Regions from separate parts of the Streptomyces sp. NPDC058751 genome, predicted to be linked through region 1. Evidence: riboswitches for the same ligand, from Rfam matches in the RefSeq annotation. Region 1 holds a riboswitch; each other region holds the start of a gene.
The links. Region 1 has a riboswitch for S-adenosylmethionine ahead of thrC (threonine synthase). Riboswitches for the same ligand answer to the same signal wherever they lie in the genome.

Region 1 (7,478 bases):
AGGGCACCGGAGACGGCCTCGACGGCCTTCTCGATACCGCGCTTGAGGGCCATCGGGTTGGCGCCGGCGGCGACGTTGCGCAGGCCCTCGCGGACGAGCGCCTGGGCGAGGACGGTGGCGGTGGTCGTACCGTCACCGGCGACGTCGTCCGTCTTCTTGGCGACTTCCTTGACCAGCTCGGCGCCGATCTTCTCGTACGGGTCCTCGAGCTCGATCTCCTTGGCGATGGAAACACCATCGTTGGTGATCGTGGGCGCGCCCCACTTCTTCTCGAGGACGACGTTGCGGCCCTTGGGGCCGAGGGTGACCTTGACGGCGTCGGCGAGCTGGTTCATCCCGCGCTCGAGACCGCGCCGTGCCTCCTCGTCGAACGCGATGATCTTGGCCATGTGAAGTGGTCCTCCCGGACGGGGTGGATTGCTCCGGATCGCGCCCGCGCCCGCGACGGACGGCCCTCGAGCCCTGTGGTTCCTTGCCCCACAGGCCCGTGGACCTCGCCGGCCCGATCCAAGTTCTGTCACTCTCACTCGGAGAGTGCTAACGCCAATGATTAGCACTCGACCCCTGCGAGTGCAAGCGCCCCTCCCGAAAACAGACCCCTGGCCCGCCCCTGCGCGGGGCCCGCGGCAAGGGCACCCGCAGGCACATGGGCGGAGGACGCACGAGGGGCCCGCATCCCCGGTGGGATGCGGGCCCCTCGTGCGTGAGTGCGTCGGTGGTCGTTCGCGCCCGATCAGACGGCGAGTTTGACCATGTCCGCCTGCGGACCCTTCTGGCCCTGCGAGATCTCGAACTCCACTCGCTGACCCTCTTCAAGGGTGCGGTAGCCGTCCATCTGAATCGCGCTGTAGTGCACGAAGACGTCCGCACCACCGTCGACCGCGATGAAGCCGTACCCCTTCTCCGCGTTGAACCACTTGACGGTGCCCTGAGCCATGCCTAACTCCCCTATTACTGGCCCTTGCACAGATCCACACTTCGCGGATCCGGGTCAGACCTCACCCCCCAACGGTTGGGGGTGTGCGCCGGAACGCGTCGACCGCGGCTGAATGTATCTGTCCAACTGCCCTCTGCAACAGGTCAATCGGACGAGAATTCCGGGCATGGCTGATCAATGATATGCGGAGAATGCGCAAGGATTCGGGGCAAGTCGGACCCCATAAATGCCATAAAATGCCCAAAAAGGTGAGCCACTTTGGCTACTTCTTGTCGGCCGACGAACGCCCACTCATATGCGTCCGGCATGAAACCAACATCCAAATGGAGGCGACTTCCCCAACTCTAGCGCGCTCAACCCAACAGAATTGCCCCCTCCGTTTGTCTCACGGAGGAGGCAATTCTGTGAACGCGATGTGTTCTACATTACCCAGGGTAACGATCAGCCTCCGGCGACCGCCGGAATGATCGAGACGCCCGCGCCGTCCGGGGTCGCCGTCTCCAGGCCCTGCTCGAAGCGCACGTCGTCGTCGTTGACGTAGACGTTCACGAAGCGGCGCAGCTTGCCCTGGTCGTCCAGGACGCGCGCGGCGATGCCCGTGTGGTTCTTCTCCAGGTCGGCGATGACCTCGGCGAGGGTCGTGCCCTCGGCCTTCACCTCGGCGGCGCCACCGGTGTAGGTGCGCAGGATGGTGGGGATGCGGACGTTGACGCTCATGATGCGAGGCCAGCCTCTCGGAAGGAGTCGAGGTTCGGACGGATGGTCGCGGTCAGCCCGGTGTCGGAGGCCACCGCGTCCAGGGTCTTGAGGCCGTCGCCGGTGTTCAGCACGACCGTGGTGAGGGCCGGGTCGAGGAGTCCGTTCTCGATCAGCTTGCGGGTGACGCCGACGGTCACACCGCCCGCCGTCTCCGCGAAGATGCCCTCGGTGCGCGCGAGCAGCTTGATCGCGTCGACGATCTGCTCGTCGTCCACGTCCTCCACCGCGCCGCCGGTGCGCCGCGCGATGTCCAGCACGTACGGTCCGTCCGCCGGGTTGCCGATGGCGAGCGACTTGGCGATGGTGTCCGGCTTCTGCGGCCGTACGACGTCGTGGCCGGCCTTGTAGGCGACGGACACCGGGGAGCAGCCCTCGGCCTGGGCGCCGAAGATCTTGTACGGCCTGTCCTCGACGAGTCCGAGCTTGATCAGCTCCTGGAGCCCCTTGTCGATCTTCGTGAGCTGGGAGCCGGAGGCGATCGGCACGACGAGCTGGTCGGGGAGCTTCCAGCCGAGCTGCTCGCAGATCTCGTACGCCAGCGTCTTGGAGCCCTCGGCGTAGTACGGCCGCAGGTTGACGTTGACGAAGCCCCAGCCCTCGCCGGCCGGGTCGCCGATCAGCTCGGAGCAGAAACGGTTCACGTCGTCGTAGTTGCCCTCGATGCCGACGAGCTCGCCGCCGTAGACCGCGGCCATGACGACCTTGCCCTGCTCCAGGTCGTGCGGGATGAACACGCAGGAGCGGAAGCCGGCGCGGGCGGCCGCGGCGCCCACCGCTCCGGCGAGGTTGCCGGTGGAGGAGCAGGAGAGGGTGGTGAACCCGAAGGCGCGGGCCGCTTCGAGGGCCTGGGCGACGACACGGTCCTTGAAGGAGTGCGTCGGGTTGCCGGAGTCGTCCTTGACGAAGAGCTTCCCGGCCTCGACGCCCAGCTCGCGGGCCAGGTTGTCGGCCTGGACGAGCTTGGTCCAGCCGGGGTTGATGTTCGGCTTGTCCGCCACGTCCGCGGGGACGGGCAGCAGCGGCGCGTAGCGCCAGATGTTCGCGGGTCCCGCTTCGATGCGCTTGCGGAGCTCCTCGGCGTCGTAGGCCGAGAAGTCGTAGGCGATCTCCAGCGGGCCGAAACACTCCTCGCAGGCGAAGACCGGGCCGAGCGGGACGCGGTGTCCGCACTCCCGGCAGGAAAGCGCCGCGGCGGGACCGAGGTCTACCGCGTCGGCGGAGTTCGTGGTGCTTGCAACTGTCTGCGCAGCCATGGAGGCGAGGCCCTTTCTCCTCATCTTCCTCACGACGCACTTCGCCGTGAGACGGATTTGGCACCTTCCCTAGCCGGGAGCCTCGCGACGCGATCGACATCGATCGGTACGAGACCGGCTGGAGGGTTGCCGGGGCTTCATCGGGCCGTATCCCTCTGCCCCTCTGGATGAGCGGTATTTGATTGTTGGACTGTTGAACGCGATACGCGCCGACGATCCAGGACATGCGATGGTCATGCGCGTTGTTCAAGACTGTAACCGAAGGCCAGGACAGTTGAGATAGTCGTCCGAACCGCGAGACGAGCCAATCGTTCTGCCGCTGGCCGCAGCGGGGCACGCCGATGACGGCGTGTGATCAATCAGTGAGGAGCCGCAGACGGTGCTGAGAGAAGTCGAAAGCTGGCTGAGCACACGCTCCTGGTCCGTGACCGACCGACCGCTCCACAAGCTCATGGCGGCCAAACGCGTCGCCGGGTCGACGGTCAGCGTCGTGCTGCCCGCGCTCAACGAGGAGGAGACGGTCGGCGAGATCGTCGCGATCATCCGCCACGACCTGATGCAGCAGGTGCCCCTCGTCGACGAGATCGTCGTCGTCGACTCCGGCTCGACGGACCGCACCGCCGCGGTCGCCGCCGCCGCGGGCGCGCGGGTCGTGCACCGCGACGACATCCTCCCGCGCATCCCCGCCGTGCCCGGCAAGGGCGAGGTGCTGTGGCGGTCACTGCTCGTGACCAGCGGTGACATCGTCTGTTTCGTCGACGCGGACCTCAAGGAGTTCTCGTCCGACTTCGTCGCCGGGATCGTGGGCCCGCTGCTCACCGAGCCGGGCGTCGACCTGGTCAAGGCCATGTACGACCGCCCGCTGGCCGGCGGGGGCGGGCAGGGCGGCCGGGTCACCGAGCTGATGGCCCGCCCGCTGCTGAACATGCACTGGCCGCAGCTCGCCGGCTTCGTCCAGCCGCTCGGCGGCGAGTACGCGGCCCGCCGCTCACTGCTCGAACAGCTCCCCTTCCCCGTCGGCTACGGCGTGGAACTGGGCATGCTCGTCGACGCCCTGCACCTGGTGGGCCTGGACGCGCTCGCCCAGGTCGACGTCGGGGTGCGCAAGCACCGCCACCAGGACGGCCAGGCGCTCGGCCGCATGGCCGCCGCGATCTACCGCACCGCGCAGCTCCGGCTGGCGCGCGGTCATCTGATCCGCCCCTCCCTCACCCAGTTCGAGCGCGACCGCGACGGTTTCCGGCCGCGCACCTATTCCGTGGACACGGAGGAAAGGCCGCCGATGAGCGAGATCTCCGAGTACCAGGCGCGCGAAGCCGCGTAGTCAGGCCCTGAACGGCCGGGCATCGCATACGGCCGAAGGGCGCGTTTGAGCGTTTCGAGACGGGGCTAGGTTTCGAGGCATGGCTTCAACGCACGGTGCCCACAGGATTCTGGTCGCCTCCAACCGCGGCCCGGTCACCTACCAGGTACGGGAGGACGGCTCGCTGGACGCCGGACGCGGCGGCGGCGGCCTCGTCTCGGGACTCTCGGCGATCGGGCCGGACGCGGGCGCCCTCTGGGTCTGCTCCGCGCTCGGCGACGGCGACCGGGAGGCCGTCCGGCGGGGGGTCCACGAGGACGGCGTACGGATGCTGGCCGTCGACGCGGACACGCACGCCGACGCGTACAACGGCGTCGCCAACTCCGTGCTGTGGTTCGTCCACCACCTGCTCTACCAGACCCCGCTGGAGCCGGTCTTCGACACGGAGTTCCGGCGCCAGTGGGAGTCGTACCGGGTCTACAACCGCGCCTTCGCCGAGGCGCTGGCGGAAGAGGCCGCCGAGGGCGCGGCCGTGCTGGTGCAGGACTACCACCTGTGTCTGGTGCCCGGGATGCTCCGCGAGCTACGTCCCGACCTGCGCATCGGGCACTTCTCGCACACCCCGTGGGCGCCGGAGGACTACTTCCGGATCCTCCCCGACGACATCCGCTCGGAGCTGATGGCGGGCATGCTCGGCGCGGACCGGGTGGCCTTCCTGACCTGGCGGTGGGCGACGGCGTTCATGCGCTGCGCGGAGGCGACCGACCCCGGCGACTACCGCGCCACCTGGCCCTCGGGCGTCCCCCGGACGGTCGAGCACCTGGACGGTGCCGGGGTTCCCGTGCGCGAGACCCGCGTCGGGGTGCACGGCCTCGGCGCGGACGCCGAGTTCCTGCGCGAGCGCTCGCACCGCGCGGACGTCGGGGAACGGATGGCCGCGCTGCGCGAGGAGATCGGCGCGGACCGCAGGACGATCGTGCGCGTCGACCGGACCGAGCTGTCCAAGAACATCGTGCGGGGCCTGCTGGCGTACCGGCGGCTCCTCGACGACCACCCCGAGTGGCGCGAGCGGGTCGTCCACGTGGCGTTCGCCTATCCCTCGCGGCAGGACCTCGCGGTGTACCGGGACTACACGGCCGAGGTGCAACGGCTCGCCGACGAGATCAACTCCCGCTACGGGACGCCCGGCTGGACCCCGGTGGTGCTGCACGTGAAGGACGACTTCGCGCGCTCGCTCGCCGCCTACCGGCTGGCCGACGTCGCCCTCGTCAACCCCATCAGGGACGGCATGAACCTCGTCGCCAAGGAGATCCCGGTCGTCTCCGACGAGGGCTGCGCGCTGGTCCTGTCGCGGGAGGCGGGGGCGTACGAGGAACTGGGCGAGGACGCGATCTCCGTGAACCCGTACGACATCACCGGCACGGCGCGGGCGCTGCACGAGGCCCTCGTCATGCAGCCCGGCGAACGCGCCGAACGCACCAAACGGCTCGCCGCCGCGGCCACCGCCCTCCCGCCGGCCCAGTGGTTCCTGGACCAGCTGCGCAAACTGGAGGCCTGAGCGGAAGCGGGGGGCGCGGGTGCGGTGCCGGGCCGGTGGGTGGGTCGGGGCCGTGCCGGTACATCCGCCCGTCGCCGTTGGACGGAGATGTGACCGTCGGTGGCGACGGGCATGTGATGTACCGGCACGGCCCCTCCCGCCGGATCCCGGGTGCGGGTGTGCGGTGGTTTGGGCGCAGTCCCTCGCAGGCGCGATTTTCAGCCCCGGCCGGGGAACGCTTCAGCCCCTCCGGGGAACGTTCCAGCCCCTCCGGCGTTTGAGGAGCGGGGTCCGGGGCGGAGCCCCCGGTACGGGAGTCGCCGGGTGCACGATCCAGCCCCTCCGGCGTTTGAGGAGTGGGGTCCGGGGCGGAGCCCCGGGGACGGGAAGGGTAGGGGCGGAGGGGGCGAAAAAGGCTTGCCGCCCCCGCCCCGCCCGGCCAACGAGCAGTGGGGTCAGGCGAGTTCGGCCGCGAGGGCGGAGAGGAGGCGCACGACCCCGGCGGGCCCGTCGACCACCAGGTCGGCGCGCTCGGCGAGTTCGGCGACCTCGGAGCTGCCGCTGCACACCAGCAGCCCGGGAACCCCGTCGGAGCGAAGCTTGTCGACGGCGGCGAACGCGGGCAGGTCCCCCAGGTCGTCACCCGCGTAGAGAACGGCCTCGGCCCCGACCTCACGCACGTACTCCAGGAGGGCGACACCCTTGTCCATACCGGGCGGGCGCAGCTCCAGGACCATACGGCCCGGCTCGACGATCAGACCGTGCCGGGCGGCCAGTTCGCCCAGCGGCCCCCGCAGCGCCTCGAACGCGGCCTGGGGATCGGCGGCGCGGCGCGTGTGCACGGCGACGGCCCGGCCCTTCTCCTCGATCCAGGTGCCCTGCCAGGCACCGATCGTGTCGAGGAACCCCGGCAGCTCGGCGCGGACGGCGGCCACGCCGGGGTGCGGGGCGGGGGCGGTGACGGTGCCGCTGACCGCGTCCCAGCGCTCGGCGCCGTAGTGGCCGAGGACGACCAGGTGCTCAAGACCGGCCACGCCCGCGAAGCCGCCGTGGCGCACGGCCACACCGGCCGGGCGGCCGGTGACGACGGCGACCGAGGCGACCTTGGGGGCGAGGGCGGAGAGCGCGGGGACCGCGTCGGGGTGCGCGCGGGCCTTGTCGGGGTCGGGGACGATGGGGGCGAGGGTTCCGTCGAAGTCGAGTGCGACGACCGTCCGGGCGGGGCGCGTGAGGATCGCTTCCAGAGCGTCGCGCCCGGCGGGGGTCACCGGGTCCGGCAAGGAGTCCTTGGATTCGGAGTGGCTGCCCATGGGGCGACCCTATCCGGGAGCCGACTCCCGCACCCCTGACTCATATGACTTATACCGATGGCTCATACCGATGACTCATACCGAGCAGGCCTCCTTCCTCCGGAACACCTCGATCCCGCAGCCCGGCCTCGCGGACCGGTCCCGCCGCTCGGCCTCGGCAGCCGCCGGGTCGCCGGGCTTCAGCGTTCGTCCCGGCGGGCCTCGCGGACGCGGCGCAGTCTGTTCACCGTGACGGGGTCGTGGGCGAGGGCGCGCGGGTCGTTCAGGAGGGCGTTCAGGAGCTGGTAGTAGCGGACCGGCGCCAGGCCCAGTTGTTCGCGTATGGCGCGCTCCTTCGCGCCGGGGCCGGGGAAGCCGCGGCGCTCCAGGGCGAGGATGC
Region 2 (7,478 bases), on a different contig from region 1:
TGTCCGGGCAGGGTCAGGTCGGGTTCGACCGCGATGCGCCCGGCCCGGTCCTGCTCCGCTCCGGTGGCCCGCGCCAGCGCCGCGGCGATGGGCGGGGCCTCGACACCCGCCGTCCACAGCACCGTGTGCGCCGGGAAGTGCGTGCTCGCGCCGTCGCCGTCCTTGACCGTCAGTCCGTTCGCGTCGACACCGGTCACGGTCGTGCCGAGGTGGATCTCCACGCCGAGGTCGCGCAGGGTGCGGGCCGCGCGTTCGGCGAGGCGGGGACCGAACGCGCCCAGCACGGCGTCGGACCCTTCGAAGAGCAGCACCCGTGCCTGGGCGGAGTCGATGGCCCGGAACTCCCGGTCGAGCGTGCGGCCGGCGATCTCCCTGATCTGTCCGGCGAGTTCCACACCGGTCGGACCGCCCCCGACGAGCGCGAAGGTGAGCCACCGCCGGCGTTCCCTGGGATCGGTGGCCGTCTCGGCCATCTCGAAGGCCTGGTAGAGGCGGCGGCGGATGCCGAGGGCGTCGTCCAGGGTCTTCATCCCGGGCGCGTGCGCGGCGAACTCGTCGTGCCCGAAGTAGGACTGGCGCATGCCGACGGCGACGATCAGGTCGTCGTAGGGCAGCTCCAGGAGCCCGCCGTCGGGCCGCCGCGCCCGCACCGTCTTCGCGTCGGGGTCCACGTCCGTGGCCTCGGCGAGCAGGCAGTTCACGTTGTGGTGGCGGCGCAGGACCGCGCGCAGCGGCCGCGCGATCTGGCCTTCCGACAGGATGCCGGACGCGCACTGGTAGAGCAGCGGCTGGAACAGGTGGTGGGCCCGGCGGTCGACGACCGTCACCGCGGCCGGCGCGTGCCGCAGGGCGCGGGCGGCGAACAGTCCGGCGAACCCGCCACCGATGATCACCACCCGGCGGGGCGTGACGTGGTCCTCCATCGTCACTCAGCCGGCCGCGACCGGACCGGGGAAGAGCGCCGTCCGGCCGTCGGCGTACGAGGTGGCGCCCACGGCGTGGCCGAGCGGGCCGGACGGGGCGGCGGCGATCGCGTCGACGACGCCCTCCGGACACGTCTGCCGGGGCTCGTCGGCCATTCCTGCGACCATGGTCTTTCCTTCGGGCGTGTCGGAGGGCGCTGCCGCCATGCCCGTGACGGGCCTTGTGGCGGGCTCGGCCGGTGGACGCGCTCGAGGAACGCGGGACCCTTCGCAGCGCGGAACCCAAACGAAAGCATGCCGCGTGGCCGGTCGGCGGACGGGCACGCCAGACCGGTGCCGTTCCTCCCGCACGTCACCGGGACGGACCAAACCTCACCGGCCCCGGTGGAACCGAGCCGCTGCCGGCTCGGTCCCGTCCGTCAGACCACGCTCACCGGATGCCGCACCACCGCGCCGAACAGGTACCCCTGCGTGTTCGGGACGGCGGTGTCCGGCTGGGTCCGGCCGGCCGTGTCCGTGGCGCGGGCCAGCAGGTGGGTGGCGCCGGGTGTGTCGGGCCGCCAGTCGAGGGACCAGCGGGTCCAGGTGCCGGCCCGGGGCCGGTCGTGCAGCCGTGCGGGCCGCCAGCTCGCACCGCCGTCGGTACTGACGTCGACCTCGGCGACGGCTCCCGTGCCCGACCACGACCGTCCGTGCAGTACGTGCCTGCCGCCGGCCGCGAACGTGGCCCCGCTCGCCAGCTCGAAGGCGCTCTTCGTGGTCTGCCGGGTGATCGGCGCGCTGCCGCCCTCGGGGTGGGCGGGGCCGAACAGCCGGTAGAAGGTGGTGTTCCAGGGCGAGTAGAGCGGCTCCGCGGACACCTCGATGTCGCCGACCCACTTGATCGACGCGATCCCCACCCAGGAGGGCACCAGCACCCGGACCGGATGGCCGTGGTCGTACGGAAGCGGCTCGCCGTTCATCTCGTACGCGAGCAGTACGTCGTCCAGGGCTTTGGCCAGCGGCAGCGGACGGCGTACCCGTCCCAGGCTCTCCCCGCCGCTGACGTACTCGGCGTCCAGACCGCGCGGCTGCACGTCCACGGCGCGCGGGGACAGTCCGGCCCGGCGCAGCACGTCGGCCAGCCGCACCCCGCGCCAGCGTGCGACGCCGATCGCCCCCAGGGTCCAGGGGGTGCCGGTGACCGTCTCGCCCTGTTGCGTCGTGTAGTACGAGCGGCCGTTCCCGGCGCATTCGACGAAAGCGGTCCGGGTGACGGCCGGCAGCGCGCGCAGGTCGTCGTACCCGAACTCCACCGGCCGGTCCTCACCGGGGTTTCCGCGCAGTCCGCTCCCCCACAGCCGCAGACGCCAGTCGTCGGCGGCCAGGACGGGTGTGGCGGTGTGGTTGCGCACGAAGAACAGTTCGTTGGGGGTGGTGCGGCCGGTGCCGCGCAGCGCCTCCCAGCGGGTCTCGGCGTTGGTGCCGCGCTCGATGAACCACTCGGCGGGCAGCGGCTTGACGATCCCGCCCGCGGCGTGGGCGGGCCGTGCGGTGCCGAGCGCGGTGGCGGTCGCGGTGAGCAGGGTGAGCAGCCGGCGGCGGGTGACTCCGTCGGCTCTGGCCTCACCCGCGAGCCACTGGCGCAGTCTGCGGTGGTCGTACTCGGTTTCGTGGTGCCGGCCTGCGGGGGTGGGAGAAGGCATGGGAGGTCCTCGTCATGACGGGCGGGACGGACGGTGGGCTCGGCGACGCGTGCCGACGCGGGCACGCGTGGGTGGACCGGTGTGCGCTCGGCCAAAACGTCCGGAGCGGCGGTCGAGCAGAGACGCGAGGAGAAGAGTGGTCAGCCGGTCGTCCGACACAACGCGGCGGCCACGCGGACGAGGTCCACGGCACGACGGCGGGTCAAAGGCTCCGGCAACGGCATGGCGGGATGCAACCACGCGGGGCGCACGGCGTCAACGGAACGACCGTGCGCGGGAAACGACCGCCCCGGCCCGTCGACGCGCGCGACCGCCGCGCCCCTCCCTCCGCCGCCCGGTCGGCGGACCGCGCATCACACGACTGACATACAGCCGTCACACACGAACGGAATGCGGGCTCACCGACCGCCCGTTCCACCTGACATGACTGTCGGAGCAGTGCTCGACGCATCCGAAGCGCAGAACCAGGTCGACGCCAGTGTGCGACTGGCCACGCCCACGCCCCTGCCGCCGCGTCCCCGTCCTCTCGCCCCGACGTCCCTGCCCCACCACTTCCGTGTCCCCGTCCCAGTGGTCCCCCACCACCGCCCCCGCGTTCCCGCATCCCCGCACCCCGGCGTGAGGACGAACCTCACGCGTACACCGAAGGAGAGCCCATGACCACCGAGGCGACCCCCGCGGACCTCCGTGCCTTCACCGAGACATGGCTGGACTGGTACCGCGAACAGGAAGCCCGGCTCGCTGGCCCGCACGGTTTCCTGGCGATCACCGGCCTGCACTGGCTCGACGAGCGGCCGCGGCGCTTCCCCGACGCGCCCGGCGCCTGGCACACCGGCCCCGCCGGGGTCGTCGTCACCCTCGACGACGACGAGGAACTGGTCGTCGGCGGAACACCGGTGCGCGGTGAGCACCGCTTCGGCGTACTGCCCGAACGCGGTGGTGCCGAAGCCGTCTGGAAGGACGCCGTCATCGAGGTCGCCAAGCGGGGCGGCCACGACATCGTGCGCCCCCGGCACCCGGACGCGCCGCTGCGCACGGCCTTCACCGGGACGCCCGCCTACGCCCCCGACCCGCGCTGGGCCGTGACGGGCCGTTACGTCCCCTTCGACGAGCCGCGGCCCACCACCGTGGGAGCCGCGGTCGAGGGCCTGGAGCACGTGTACGACGCTCCCGGCCGGATCGAGTTCGAGCTCGGCGGACGCCCCCTGGCGCTGACCGCGTTCCCCGGACACGTCCCGGGCGGGCTCACGGTCCTGTTCACCGACGCGACCTCCGGAGTCACCACCTACGCCGCCAACCGGACCCTGTCCGTCGAGGCGCCCGCCGCCGACGGCACGGTCGTCCTCGACTTCAACCGCGCCGCCAACCTGCCCTGCGCCTACACGGACCTGGCCACCTGCCCCCTGCCCCCGGCGGAGAACCGGCTGCCGGTGGCGATCGAGGCGGGCCAGAAGATCCCGCGCGAACGCGGCGGTTCCTGACCCGTGTTCCCCTACGGGGCGGGCGTCCACCGGCTGTCCCGGTGGCCGGCCCGGCCCCCGCGGCGGAGTCGGGACCCGCCATTGACGTACGCGAGAAGCGCTCCGTACGATCACGAAACGGCATTGAGTGTCAGCGTCAAGCCCTGGCTCGCTGACCGGCAACCCTCCCGCGCGGTGGGGTGCTCCAGGTGAAAGCCCGGCGGGACCGGTGACGGTCCCCGCAAGCGCGTGGCCCCGTGACCGGGGCCGGAAACAGGGAGGACCGTCATGCGGCACGCCGGTGGCCCCGACGCCTCCTTCGCCGTCGCCGTGGTGTTCTCCCGGCTGGCGCGCCGACGCCACATCGATCTGAAGCGCTCGACCAGCTGCCTCTGTCGGGCCTGACGCCCCTTCCCACCACCGGGCGCTGACGGGCCTCCCGTCGACCACCTGCGTACGTGCGGCCCGCCGCCGTCGACGCCCGTGGTCACCCGTCGCGGCGTGCGTCCCGCCCGGTTGCCGCTTCTTCCCGGTCCTTCCGATCCGTCTTCCGCCCGGCCCTGTCCGCACGGCACTCCCGCACGGCACTCCCGCACAGCGCTCCCGCACCGGCACCGCGCCCGGTGCGGGCGCGCACACCGGTGCGCGGTCGTGCCCGCGCGGTGCCCCGTGCCCGGCGACCCCAAGAGGAGAACCCTCCGTGAGAGCACTTCCGGATTTCCGATCACCCCGATGGACGGCGGTCACCGCCCTCGTCACCACCGGCGTGCTGCTGGCCGCGTGCGCCTCCGGCACCGACGGCCCCGGCGCCGGAGGCGGCAAGCCGCGCTCCGGCGGCACCCTGACCTTCGCGGTGGGCTCGGACGCCGGATGCGTGGATCCCCAGCAGGTCGGCAGCAACGACACGATCTACTCGGTGCGCCAGGTCGTGGACTCCCTGACGGACCAGGACCCCAGGACCGGAAAGATCGTGCCGTGGCTGGCCGAGCGCTGGGACGTCAACGCCGACACGACGGCCTTCACCTTCCACCTGCGGTCGGGGGTCACCTTCAGCGACGGGTCCCCGCTGACCGCCCAGGTGGTCAAGGACAACTTCGACGCCGTTCCGGAACTCGGTGTCCTGGGAACGCTGGCCCAGGGCTACCTCAGCGGCGTCAAGAGCACCGAGGTGGTCGGCCCGCTCACCGTCAAGGTCACCTTCCGGCAGCCCAACGCCCAGTTCCTGCAGGCCACTTCGACTCACTCGCTCGGGATCGAGTCGTCCGCGAGCGTGAAGAGGTCCCCGCAGCGGAAGTGCAGTGACGGGGTGGTCGGGTCCGGACCCTTCGTGCTGAAGCGGTACGTGCAGAACCAGTCGGTCACCCTGGACAAACGCCCCGGCTACGCCTGGGGTTCCTCCCGGTGGGACAAGAAGGGCGAGGCGTACCTGGACCGGCTGGTGTTCAAGGTCGTGCCGGAGGCGGGTGTGCGCGCCGGCAGCCTCCGGTCCGGCCAGGTGGACGCGATCGGCAGCGTGGGCCGGGCCGACGAGGCGGCGCTCAAGGGCGGTCAGGCCGCCTTCCTGAGGCGGGCCAACCCCGGAATCGTCTTCGGTCTTGGGTTCAACAACACGCGGCCGGTCCTGAAGGACGCGAGGGTCCGGCGGGCGATCCTGGCCGCCGTCGACCGCGAGCAGATCGCCGGTACCGTCTTCCCCACCGGCACCCGGGCGGCGACCAGCGTCCTCTCGCACACCACTCCCGACTACACCAGTCTCGCCCCGGAGCTGGCCTTCGACGCGGCCAAGGCGAAGTCCCTCCTGGAAGAAGCCGGTTGGAGGACGGGCGCCGACGGCATCCGCTCCAAGGACGGCAGGAAGCTGCGCCTGACCGTCGACTGGGTTCCCAACGCAGCCACGAACCAGCCCGCGTTGGAGCTGGTACAGCAGCAACTCAAGGCGGTCGGCGTCCAGGTGGTCCTCAAGCAGCTCCAGCTCCCCCAGCTCACGCCGATACAGCAGTCGGGCGCGTACGACGCGATCTGGGGGAACATCACCCGCGCCGACCCCGACATCCTGCGCAGCTCCTTCTCCACGAAGCTCGCCAACTTCTACCGTGTGCCGCCGAGCGGCCTGGACACGACCCTGGCGGCACAGGCGGCGACCGCCGACCCGGCCGAGCGCGGCCGGCTGGTGGCCCGGGCACAGCGGTCGATCGTGCGCGAGGCGTACAACGCGCCGGTGGTGGAGCTGCAGACCCAGCTGGGCGTGTCCACGAAGGTGCACGGCCTCGCCTTCGACGCCTCCAGCCGGATCCAGTTGCACGACACCTGGATCGGCTGACCGTGCGCGGCTACGTGGTCAAACGGCTCGCGCAGGCGGCCGGGGTGCTGTGGGCGGCGTACACCGTGTCGTTCCTGGTGCTGTACTTCCTGCCGGGCGATCCGGTCACGGCGATGGCCGGCGCGGGTATGGAGTCGGGACAGGTCGATCCCCGGCGGATCGCCGCCCTGCGGCACGAGTACGGCTTCGACGAGCCGGTGCTCGCGCAGTACGCCGACTACCTGGGCCGGGCGGTGCGCGGGGACTTCGGCGACTCGGTCGCCACCGGCCGGCCGGTCGCCTCGACGCTGGCCGACGCGCTGCCCCAGACCCTCCAACTGACGAGTGCGGCACTGCTGTTCGCGGTGCTCCTCGGTGGCGGACTGGCGGTGGCGGCGACGTACACCACACGGCGCTGGCTGCGGCAGCTCCTTCTGTCGCTGCCGCCGCTGGGGGTGTCCGTCCCGACGTTCTGGGTGGGGCTGCTGCTCGTCGAGGCGTTCTCCTTCCGGCTGCGCTGGCTTCCCGCGTTCGGCAACGACGGGGTGCGGGGGCTGGTGCTGCCGGCGCTGACGCTGGCGGTCCCGACCGGCGCCCAGATCGCGCAGGTGCTGGCCAAGAGTCTGCTCACCGCGCTCGACCAGGCGTACGTGGAGACCGCCCGCGCCAAGGGCGCGGGCCGGTGGCGGGTCCATCTGCGGCACGCGCTGCGCAACGCCTCCCTCCCGGCGCTGACGGTCGTCGGCCTCCTGATGGGGCAGCTGATCGCAGGTTCGGTCGTCGTGGAGACGGTGTTCTCCCGTGACGGCCTGGGCCGCGTCACCGCGGCGGCCGTCACGGCCCAGGACATCCCGGTGGTGCAGGGGGTGGTGGCGTTCGGTGCGCTGATCTTCGTGACGACGAACCTGGTCGTCGACCTGGTCTATCCGCTGCTCGACCCGCGGATCGTGGTGGCCCCGGGCGGAAGGGCGGGTGCCGCATGAGCCAGGGCCTCGTCCATGACACGTCCGAGTCCGCGCCCGGCCAGGCCCGGCCGGTCGGCACGGTGCCGGATCCCGGACCGGGGCGCCGTGCCGGCGTACGGCGGGTGCTGCGGTTCCTGGTGCGCCGT
Region 3 (7,478 bases), on a different contig from region 1:
GGGGTCGTCGTCCGGACCGTAGGAGCAGGCCCCGTCGCCGGTCCCGGCGTCGTACGTGGTCGCCACTCCCCGGTAGCCGACGCCCGGGCGGATCCGTCCCGCCAGCGGCGCGGTCGCGGCCGTGGTCCAGGAGGTGCCCGGGGCCGACGGCCGTGCCGAAGCCGTGGAGGGGCGGGCCGCCGCGGTCGGGGAGACCGAGGGGCCGGGCGACCGTGTCCCCGCGGGGGACGCCGGTCCGGCCGAAGACCCCTGGCCGGGAGCCGCGGTCCCCGGTGAGCCGGTGACCGCCGGGGCCGCGGTGCGTCCCCCGTCGTCCTGGTGACCGGGCCGGAACGCCACGACCAGACAGACCAGGACACCGGCCGCGGCCAGTGCGACCGGGGCGACGGTCCACGGCGCCGGCCAGCGTCCGCGCCGCCGCGCGGCCCACCTCGTTCCGTTCATGCCCCTCCGTACGCCGCGCCCTGTCCGGGGGACATGTCTACTACGGACCACGCGGTGACGGGGTCATGTCGAACGAATGCGCCGGATCCGCTCCCGCCCCCGGGCCAGACCCGGCACCTCGACGAAGCGGTGGCTCAGCGCGCACAACGGCAGCAGCACCGCGAAGAACGCCGCCTCGAGCACGGGACTGTCGTGCCGGCACCGGCCGATCACACCGTCGCTCACCGCCAGCAGGACTGGATGGACCAGGTACACCGAGTAGCTGACCGTCCCCAGCCAGATCAGCGCGCGCGGGAACCTCCGGTGGCGCAGCGCGAGGGCCGCGCCGAAGGTGAGCACGGCCAGGAGGAAGGCCGTGATCCAGCCGCGCCGCGCGAAGTGAGCCGTGTCGCCGTACCCGTACGCGCTCCCCACGGCGCAGATCAGCACCACGACGGCGGTGCGGGCCACGCGCGGCCAGCTGCTCTCCCCGCTCTCCGCCCGCTGGACCGCGGTGCCGAGGAACATCACGGCGAGGATCAGCAGCCCTTCCCAGAGGGGAACGGTGCCGTTGAAGGAGACCAGGACCAGCGCGAGCAGCCCTCCGGCCAGGGCTCCCGGCACACGCAGCGCGGACGTCGCCGAACTCCCGCAGCGGACGGCGAGCACCAGGGCCACCGAGGCGAGCGCGACGAGCGTGCCGGTGCCGACCGCCGAGGACAGCGCGGACGCCGTCGGCACGAAGGCCACCACCGCGCTCACGGCGGCCAGCGCTCCGAGGACCACGGAGACGGCCGCCGGACGCCGGTGCAGCCGGACCGTGAACAGGGCGACGACCAGCAGGTAGAACGCCAGCTCGTACGACAGCGTCCACAGGACGAGGACGACGCTCGGCGTTCCCAGCAGTTCCTGGAGCAGGGTGACGTGCGCGGCGGCCACCGTGACGGGGTCCCGCCCGTCGAAGCGGGCGCCGAGATGCGCGACGCCCAGCAGGTTCAGCGCCACGGCCGAACCCACCACCGCCGCCCACAGCGGGTAGATGCGGAAGGCCCGCCCGGTCCAGAAGGCCCTGATGCTGCCCCGGCGCTCCAGCGAGGCGGGGATGACGTAGCCGCTCACCAGGAAGAACACCATGACGCCGTACCGGCCGACGTTCAGCTCGGGCATCAGCCGCTCCCGGAACTCCGCCATGAAGGAGTACGACGAGTGCTCGACCGCCACGAGAAGCGCGGCGATCCCGCGCAGGGCGTCCAGCCAGCCGAGACGAGGTGTACCGGCGGATCCGCCGGACGCCGGTCGTGGTGAGGCCGAGGACGGTGCCGGGGGGAGCGACCGGGAAACGGGAGGTGCGGGTTCCATGGAGTCGCCTGCCTGAACCGGGTCGTGCGGGGTGGCGGGTTCGCCGGGCCGGCCGGAGACGGACACGGCGAGCGGGGCGGCCCGGTGCGGGGCACGCCCTGATGGGACGGCTTGTCGCCAGGATCGCCCACGCGCCGGTCCGTGGCGCGTTCAAGCGGTGTTCCGGGGGAGGGGACAGGTGCGCGCGGCCGGGGGCGCCGGTCCGCGGCCGTACCCGGGCGGACGCTTCCGGCCGAGCTCTCGGGACGCCCCGCGGGTGTCAGGACGCCCCGGCCGCCTCAGGACGGAGGCCGCGGGTGATTCCGGCGGGCGCTCCGTGCAGTGGGCATGCGTGGTCTCCGGGGATGGGACAGAGTGATGCCATGGGTCGCCTGTGGATGACGTGGTCGATCGACGGCGTCGGATCGGCCGGGCAGAACGTCGCCGACGTCGAGGAGGCCTGTCGTGCCCTGGTCGGCTCCGTGGAGCGGTCGAGGCGTGCCTTCGAGGTGCAGGAACCGTGGGAGGAACTCCGCGAGTCGGCGCTGTACCTGCAGGAACAGATCCTCGGCCCGGGACGCGAGACCCTGGAGCAGGGCCGGCAGTGGGCGTCGAGCCTGAAGGGCCTGAGCGTCCTGCTGGTTCCGCGCGAGTGATCCGTACGGCGGCCGGGCCGGTGGCTCCGGCCCGGCGCCCGCCGTCCGCGGGAGGAACCGCCCGCCTGCCCGGCACGCCGGTTCCGGCGGGAGCGTCAGACGCCCTCCGCCGGGAGCACCACCTCGTGCCCGTACCGGAAGGCCGGGTGGTCGCGGAGACGGTCCACGTACTCCTGGAGCCGGGGACGCGAGTGGAGTCCGTCGGACCGGCCCAGCCCGGTGAGTGCCGTCCACACGTCCACGTCCGCCGCCGTGAGCGAGTCGCCCAGCACGTAGGGCCGCGTGGCGAGCCGGCGGTCCAGCAGGTCCAGGGCCGCCGCGAGCTCCGAGGGCGAGGTGGACGGGGTGACATCGCGGTCCAGCAGATCGCGGAGGGCGTCGATGCCGGCGGCGAGGGACGGGGGACGGAGGGGGGAGGGGCCGGTTGTGCTGTGCCCGGAGAGCAGCCCGGAGAGGTCGCGGAGGATGGCGGGCGCGTGATTGCTGACGATGCGTCCGCTCCAGCGGTCGCACAGGGCGGGTGCCGTGAGCGGTCCGTCGAAGTGGTGCTCGGTGGCCTCGTAGGCACGGCGCAGCGCGGCGAAGGCGTCGGGTGTCCGCGCCGGGTCCGCGAGGAGCGTGGTGGCGACCGAGTCCCGCAGACCGAGGAGCCCGAGGGTGACGGCGATGCGCAGCGAGTGCGGACAGTTCCGCGACAGATACAGCTCGTAGCGGTGGGGGGCGGGGTAGAAGCCGCCGGCGAGACCGACGCCGATGCGGCTGTCGACACGGTGGGGGAGAGCGGACGGTGCCGGCTGGAGACGAAGGGCGGAGGGGAGCGGAACGGGATCACAGGGACGCGAGTTGACGGTGCTGGACGTGCGCGAAGCTGTCTCGGGCATGACTCTCCCTGGGGGAAGGCGGAAGCCACCGCCGCTTTGTGGGCACCGGCGGCCGGATGCGGATTGACTGCACTTGCACTGGTCGCACCGGTCCGGATCGACGGACCGGTCAGGGATCAGTAAGCGCTGGAGACACGCAGCAGATCGATGTGCAGGCGCCTCGTCAAACCGCTCCTGGGCAAAATTCCCACCAGTCCCCACTCAGGGCTCGCGAGACGCGAGACCGCGCTTGCCCCGCCGCACCGGCGGGACCCGGTCGTCACCCGGGGCACCCCGTCGCAGCGGAAGGGTTGCCTGCCAGCGGGCCGGGGCCGATGACCACTGGAGGGGGTTCTACCCGCACCGTGGGCGCTGACAATCGTGACCGTCCAGGCCAGTTTCGGCCCGCTCTGAGGTGCCGTCAAGAAGGCGTACGGCGCGATCTCACCTGGTGGTCACCGTCATTGACATTCTTTTCGGGGCGGGCCTAACGTGCGGCACGAGCGGGATTCCTTCGGACCGGAGAAGAAATGGTGACGGCGATGCGCACAGTCGAGGGGACCGCCGCATGGCGCCGCCTCGGCCGCGACGTGCTGTGCGCCGACCGCTCCGTGGACCTGCTGCGCGTCAACAGCGCTCTCTGTACGGGCATGTGACCTCCCGTCAGCCGATGCTGACGGTCTTCTCGAGTCCTCGACGAACTCGGGCCGGCATCGACTTCCCGGTGATCCGGGGCTGACGGCTCTCCGAGTCCTCGACGGCCGTCGCCGCCGCGACGCGTCCTTCCCCGTCCAGCCCCCGTTCCCCGTGTGCCCGCGCACCGCCGTGCGCCGAGCCGTCCCGCTCGGTGCGGTGCCGACGCCTTCGCGGTCCGGGGTGTCCGAATCCGCTGGAGCCCTCCATGAGTCAACCTCCCGGCAGCGCCGTGTCCTTCGGGCCGGCGGCACCCGCCGAGGCGGTCCCCCGTACCGGCCTCCCCGCCGCGCCCGAGTCCCCGGCGGCCCAGCGGGTCCTTCCGCTCCGGCGTCCCGGCCGCCGCCTCGTCCCGGCCGTCGTGCTCGTGCTGGTCGCCCAGATCGCCCACGGCCTGGTGACCAACCCTTCTACCAGGGGGACCGCTTCCGGTACTGGTTCCTGCGGCCGGTCATCGTCGACGGCCTGTTCATCACCCTCGAAGTCGCCCTCTGCAGCGCGGTGCTGGCACTGCTGGGCGGCATCCTCTCCGTCGACCAGGGCCAGCACGAGGCGGCTTCCGCCCTGGGCCTGCCGAAGCGGTACCAGTTCGCGAGACCACTCGCGCGGCGCCCTGCGCACGCTGCCGCCGACCCCGCTGCAGAAGGCGCGGAACGGTCTGCGCGAGACGCGGGCCCGGTTCCGGAGGGAGACGGCGACATGAGCGGCGAGACGAACGGCCCACGGCCCGCGGCGGTCGAGGTGCACGACGTCCACAAGTGGTACGGCGCCCAACAGGTCCTGCGAGGCGTCCGGTTGACCGTGCGGCCCGGGGAGGTGACGGTCGGCGCCCTGCCCTCCGGATCGGCGCCACTGAACTTCGTCGGTGAGGACCAGAAGGCACTCACCGGCAGCGAACCCGACCTCGGCAGACTGGTCGCGGCGGTCCTCGGGCCGAAGCCCGTGGTGAGGAACTCGACCTGGGAGAACCTGTTCGTCGGTGTCGACAGCGGCAAGGTCGACGCCGCTTTCAGCCCCAACCCCGCCGTCGCCTACCCCGTCACCCAGAACGCCAAGTCCCCCCACCCGACCCGCAACGCGGGCCGGTTCTCCGGTGCGGGCGCGACGCTCCAGGGGCTGATCGCGGCCACCGCCAAGAAGGACAGCGGTCTCGCGAAGCCGGTCGCCGCCGCCGTCAACCACCTGATCGAGAGCGGCCAGTACGCCGAGTGGCCGGCCGCCTGGAACCTCTCCGACGAAGCGGTGGGGACCTCCCGGGTCGACCCGCCCGGCCTGCCGCTCGACAACTCCTGAACCACCTCCCGCCCAGGGGGACTTCGCCGTGCAATGGGAAGTCCCCCGGGGCGGGGCGGGACTCCTCGTACGATCGACCAGGAAGGCGCCTCCCGTGTCCTCGTCACCCTCTCCTCTGCATCTCGCCGTCGCCCTCGACGGCGCCGGCTGGCACCCGGCGGCCTGGCGCGAGCCCGCCGCCCGGCCCGGCGAACTGCTCACCGCCGCCTACTGGGCCGGTCTGGTCACCGAGGCCGAGCACGGTCTGCTCGACTTCGTGACCATCGAGGACTCCCTCGGCCTCCAGTCCTCCTCACCCACGGAACCGGACGGCCGCACCGACCAGGTCCGCGGACGCCTGGACGCCGTCCTCATCGCCGCGCGGGTCGCGCCGCTGACCCGTCACATCGGTGTGGTTCCGACCGTGGTGGTCACGCACACAGAGCCGTTCCATATCTCCAAGGCGATCGCCACCCTCGACTATGTGAGCACCGGCCGTGCGGGTGTGCGCGTACAGGTCTCGGCACGCCAGAACGAGGCCGCGCACTTCGGCCGCCGTACGTTCCCGCCGTTCCGCGTCCAGGACTACGGCACGCCCGCCGGACAGGAACTCGTGACGGACCTCTTCGACGAGGCCGCCGACTACGTCGAGGCGGTCCGCAGGCTCTGGGACAGCTGGGAGGACGACGCGGAGATCCGGGACGTCGCCACCGGCCGCTTCATCGACCGCGGCAAGCTGCACCACATCGACTTCGAGGGCCGCCGCTTCAGCGTCAAGGGCCCCTCGATCACCCCGCGGCCGCCCCAGGGCCAGCCGATCGTCAGCGCACTCGCGCACGCCACCGTCCCCTACCGGCTGGTGGCCGGGTCCGCCGACGTCGGTTACGTCACCCCGCACGACGCCGGCCAGGCCCGGGCCGTCGTCGAGGAGATCCGCACCGAACAGACCGCGGCAGGCCGCGGGGACGAGACCGTGCACGTCTTCGGCGACCTCGTGGTCTTCCTGGACGACACCCCCGGAGCCGCCGAGGACCGCCGCGGGCGACTGGACGCCCTCGCGGGCCACCCGTACACGAGCGACGCCCGGATCTTCACCGGAACACCGGCCGAACTCGCCGACCTCCTGCAGGAACTGGGCGAGGCGGGGCTGTCCGGATTCCGGCTGCGGCCCGCCGTCGCCGGGCACGACCTTCCCGCCATCACCCGTGCTCTGGTGCCCGAACTCCAGCGCCGAGGCGCCTTCCGGCGGGCCTACGAGGCCGGCACCCTGCGCGGACTGCTCGGGCTCGCCCGCCCCGCGAACCGCTACGCCACCACCGCCTGAGCCGGAAGGACCCCCGACCATGAGCAAGCCGCTCAAGCAGATCCATCTCGCGGCGCACTTCCCCGGCGTCAACAACACCACCGTGTGGAGCGACCCCGAGGCCGGCAGCCACATCGAGTTCAGCTCCTTCGCGCACTTCGCGCGCACCGCCGAACGCGCCAGGTTCGACTTCCTGTTCCTGGCCGAAGGCCTGCGCCTGCGCGAACAGGGCGGCGAGATCTACGACCTGGACGTCGTCGGACGGCCCGACACCTTCACCGTCCTGGCCGCGCTCGCCGCCGTCACCGAACACCTCGGCCTGACCGGCACCATCAACTCCACCTTCAACGAGCCCTACGAGGTCGCCCGCCAGTTCGCCAGCCTCGACCACCTCTCCGGCGGACGCGCCGCCTGGAACGTCGTCACCTCCTGGGACGCCTTCACCGGCGAGAACTTCCGCCGCGGCGGCTTCCTGCCCCAGGAGGAGCGCTACTCCCGGGCCCGGGAGTTCCTGAGCACGGCGAACGAACTCTTCGACTCCTGGCGCGGGGACGAGATCGTCGCCGACAGGGCGGGCGGCACCTTCCTCGACGACGCCAAGGCCGGGGCCTTCGTCCACCACGGACAGCACTTCGGCATCGAGGGGCGGTTCAACGTCCCGCGCTCCCCGCAGGGCCGCCCGGTGATCTTCCAGGCCGGCGACTCCGAGGAGGGCCGCGAGTTCGCCGCGTCGAGCGCCGACGCCATTTTCAGCCGCTACTCCACCCTCGAGGAGGGTCGGGCCTTCTACACGGACGTCAAGGCGCGGCTCGCCCGGTACGGCCGCCGCTCCGACGAACTGCTGATCCTGCCCGCCGCGACCTTCGTGCTCGGCGACACCGACGCCGAGGCCGAGGAACACGCCCGCGAGGTACGGCGGCTGCAGGTCAGCGG

Region 2: another riboswitch for S-adenosylmethionine. It lies ahead of ACFW6B_RS03125 (ABC transporter substrate-binding protein); the one in region 1 lies ahead of thrC (threonine synthase).
Region 3: another riboswitch for S-adenosylmethionine. It lies ahead of ACFW6B_RS24680 (glutathione S-transferase family protein); the one in region 1 lies ahead of thrC (threonine synthase).

What each region holds. Positions count from the first base shown of each region.
Region 1 covers NZ_JBHYPZ010000018.1:32,030-39,507, forward strand. Annotated here, with positions in the region: gene groL (chaperonin GroEL) at 1-389, opposite strand, end outside; gene ACFW6B_RS18295 (cold-shock protein) at 734-937, opposite strand; gene ACFW6B_RS18300 (MoaD/ThiS family protein) at 1,379-1,654, opposite strand; gene thrC (threonine synthase) at 1,651-2,949, opposite strand; SAM riboswitch class I at 2,967-3,123, opposite strand; gene ACFW6B_RS18310 (glucosyl-3-phosphoglycerate synthase) at 3,329-4,273, shown strand; gene ACFW6B_RS18315 (trehalose-6-phosphate synthase) at 4,353-5,810, shown strand; gene otsB (trehalose-phosphatase) at 6,245-7,099, opposite strand; gene ACFW6B_RS18325 (DUF3263 domain-containing protein) at 7,279-7,478, opposite strand, start outside.
Region 2 covers NZ_JBHYPZ010000002.1:212,736-220,213, reverse strand. Annotated here, with positions in the region: gene ACFW6B_RS03145 (NAD(P)/FAD-dependent oxidoreductase) at 1-923, opposite strand, end outside; gene ACFW6B_RS03140 (hypothetical protein) at 930-1,091, opposite strand; gene ACFW6B_RS03135 (sulfite oxidase) at 1,343-2,608, opposite strand; gene ACFW6B_RS03130 (DUF1684 domain-containing protein) at 3,265-4,089, shown strand; SAM riboswitch class IV at 4,209-4,322, shown strand; gene ACFW6B_RS03125 (ABC transporter substrate-binding protein) at 4,769-6,388, shown strand; gene ACFW6B_RS03120 (ABC transporter permease) at 6,391-7,350, shown strand; gene ACFW6B_RS03115 (ABC transporter permease) at 7,347-7,478, shown strand, end outside.
Region 3 covers NZ_JBHYPZ010000027.1:113,569-121,046, forward strand. Annotated here, with positions in the region: gene ACFW6B_RS24665 (hypothetical protein) at 1-444, opposite strand, end outside; gene ACFW6B_RS24670 (acyltransferase family protein) at 508-1,782, opposite strand; gene ACFW6B_RS24675 (hypothetical protein) at 2,145-2,417, shown strand; gene ACFW6B_RS24680 (glutathione S-transferase family protein) at 2,513-3,298, opposite strand; gene ACFW6B_RS24685 (putative leader peptide) at 3,415-3,561, opposite strand; SAM riboswitch class IV at 3,519-3,664, opposite strand; partial or broken gene ACFW6B_RS24690 (amino acid ABC transporter permease) at 4,179-4,498, shown strand; gene ACFW6B_RS24695 (transporter substrate-binding domain-containing protein) at 4,670-5,263, shown strand; gene ACFW6B_RS24700 (LLM class flavin-dependent oxidoreductase) at 5,358-6,566, shown strand; gene ACFW6B_RS24705 (NtaA/DmoA family FMN-dependent monooxygenase) at 6,586-7,478, shown strand, end outside.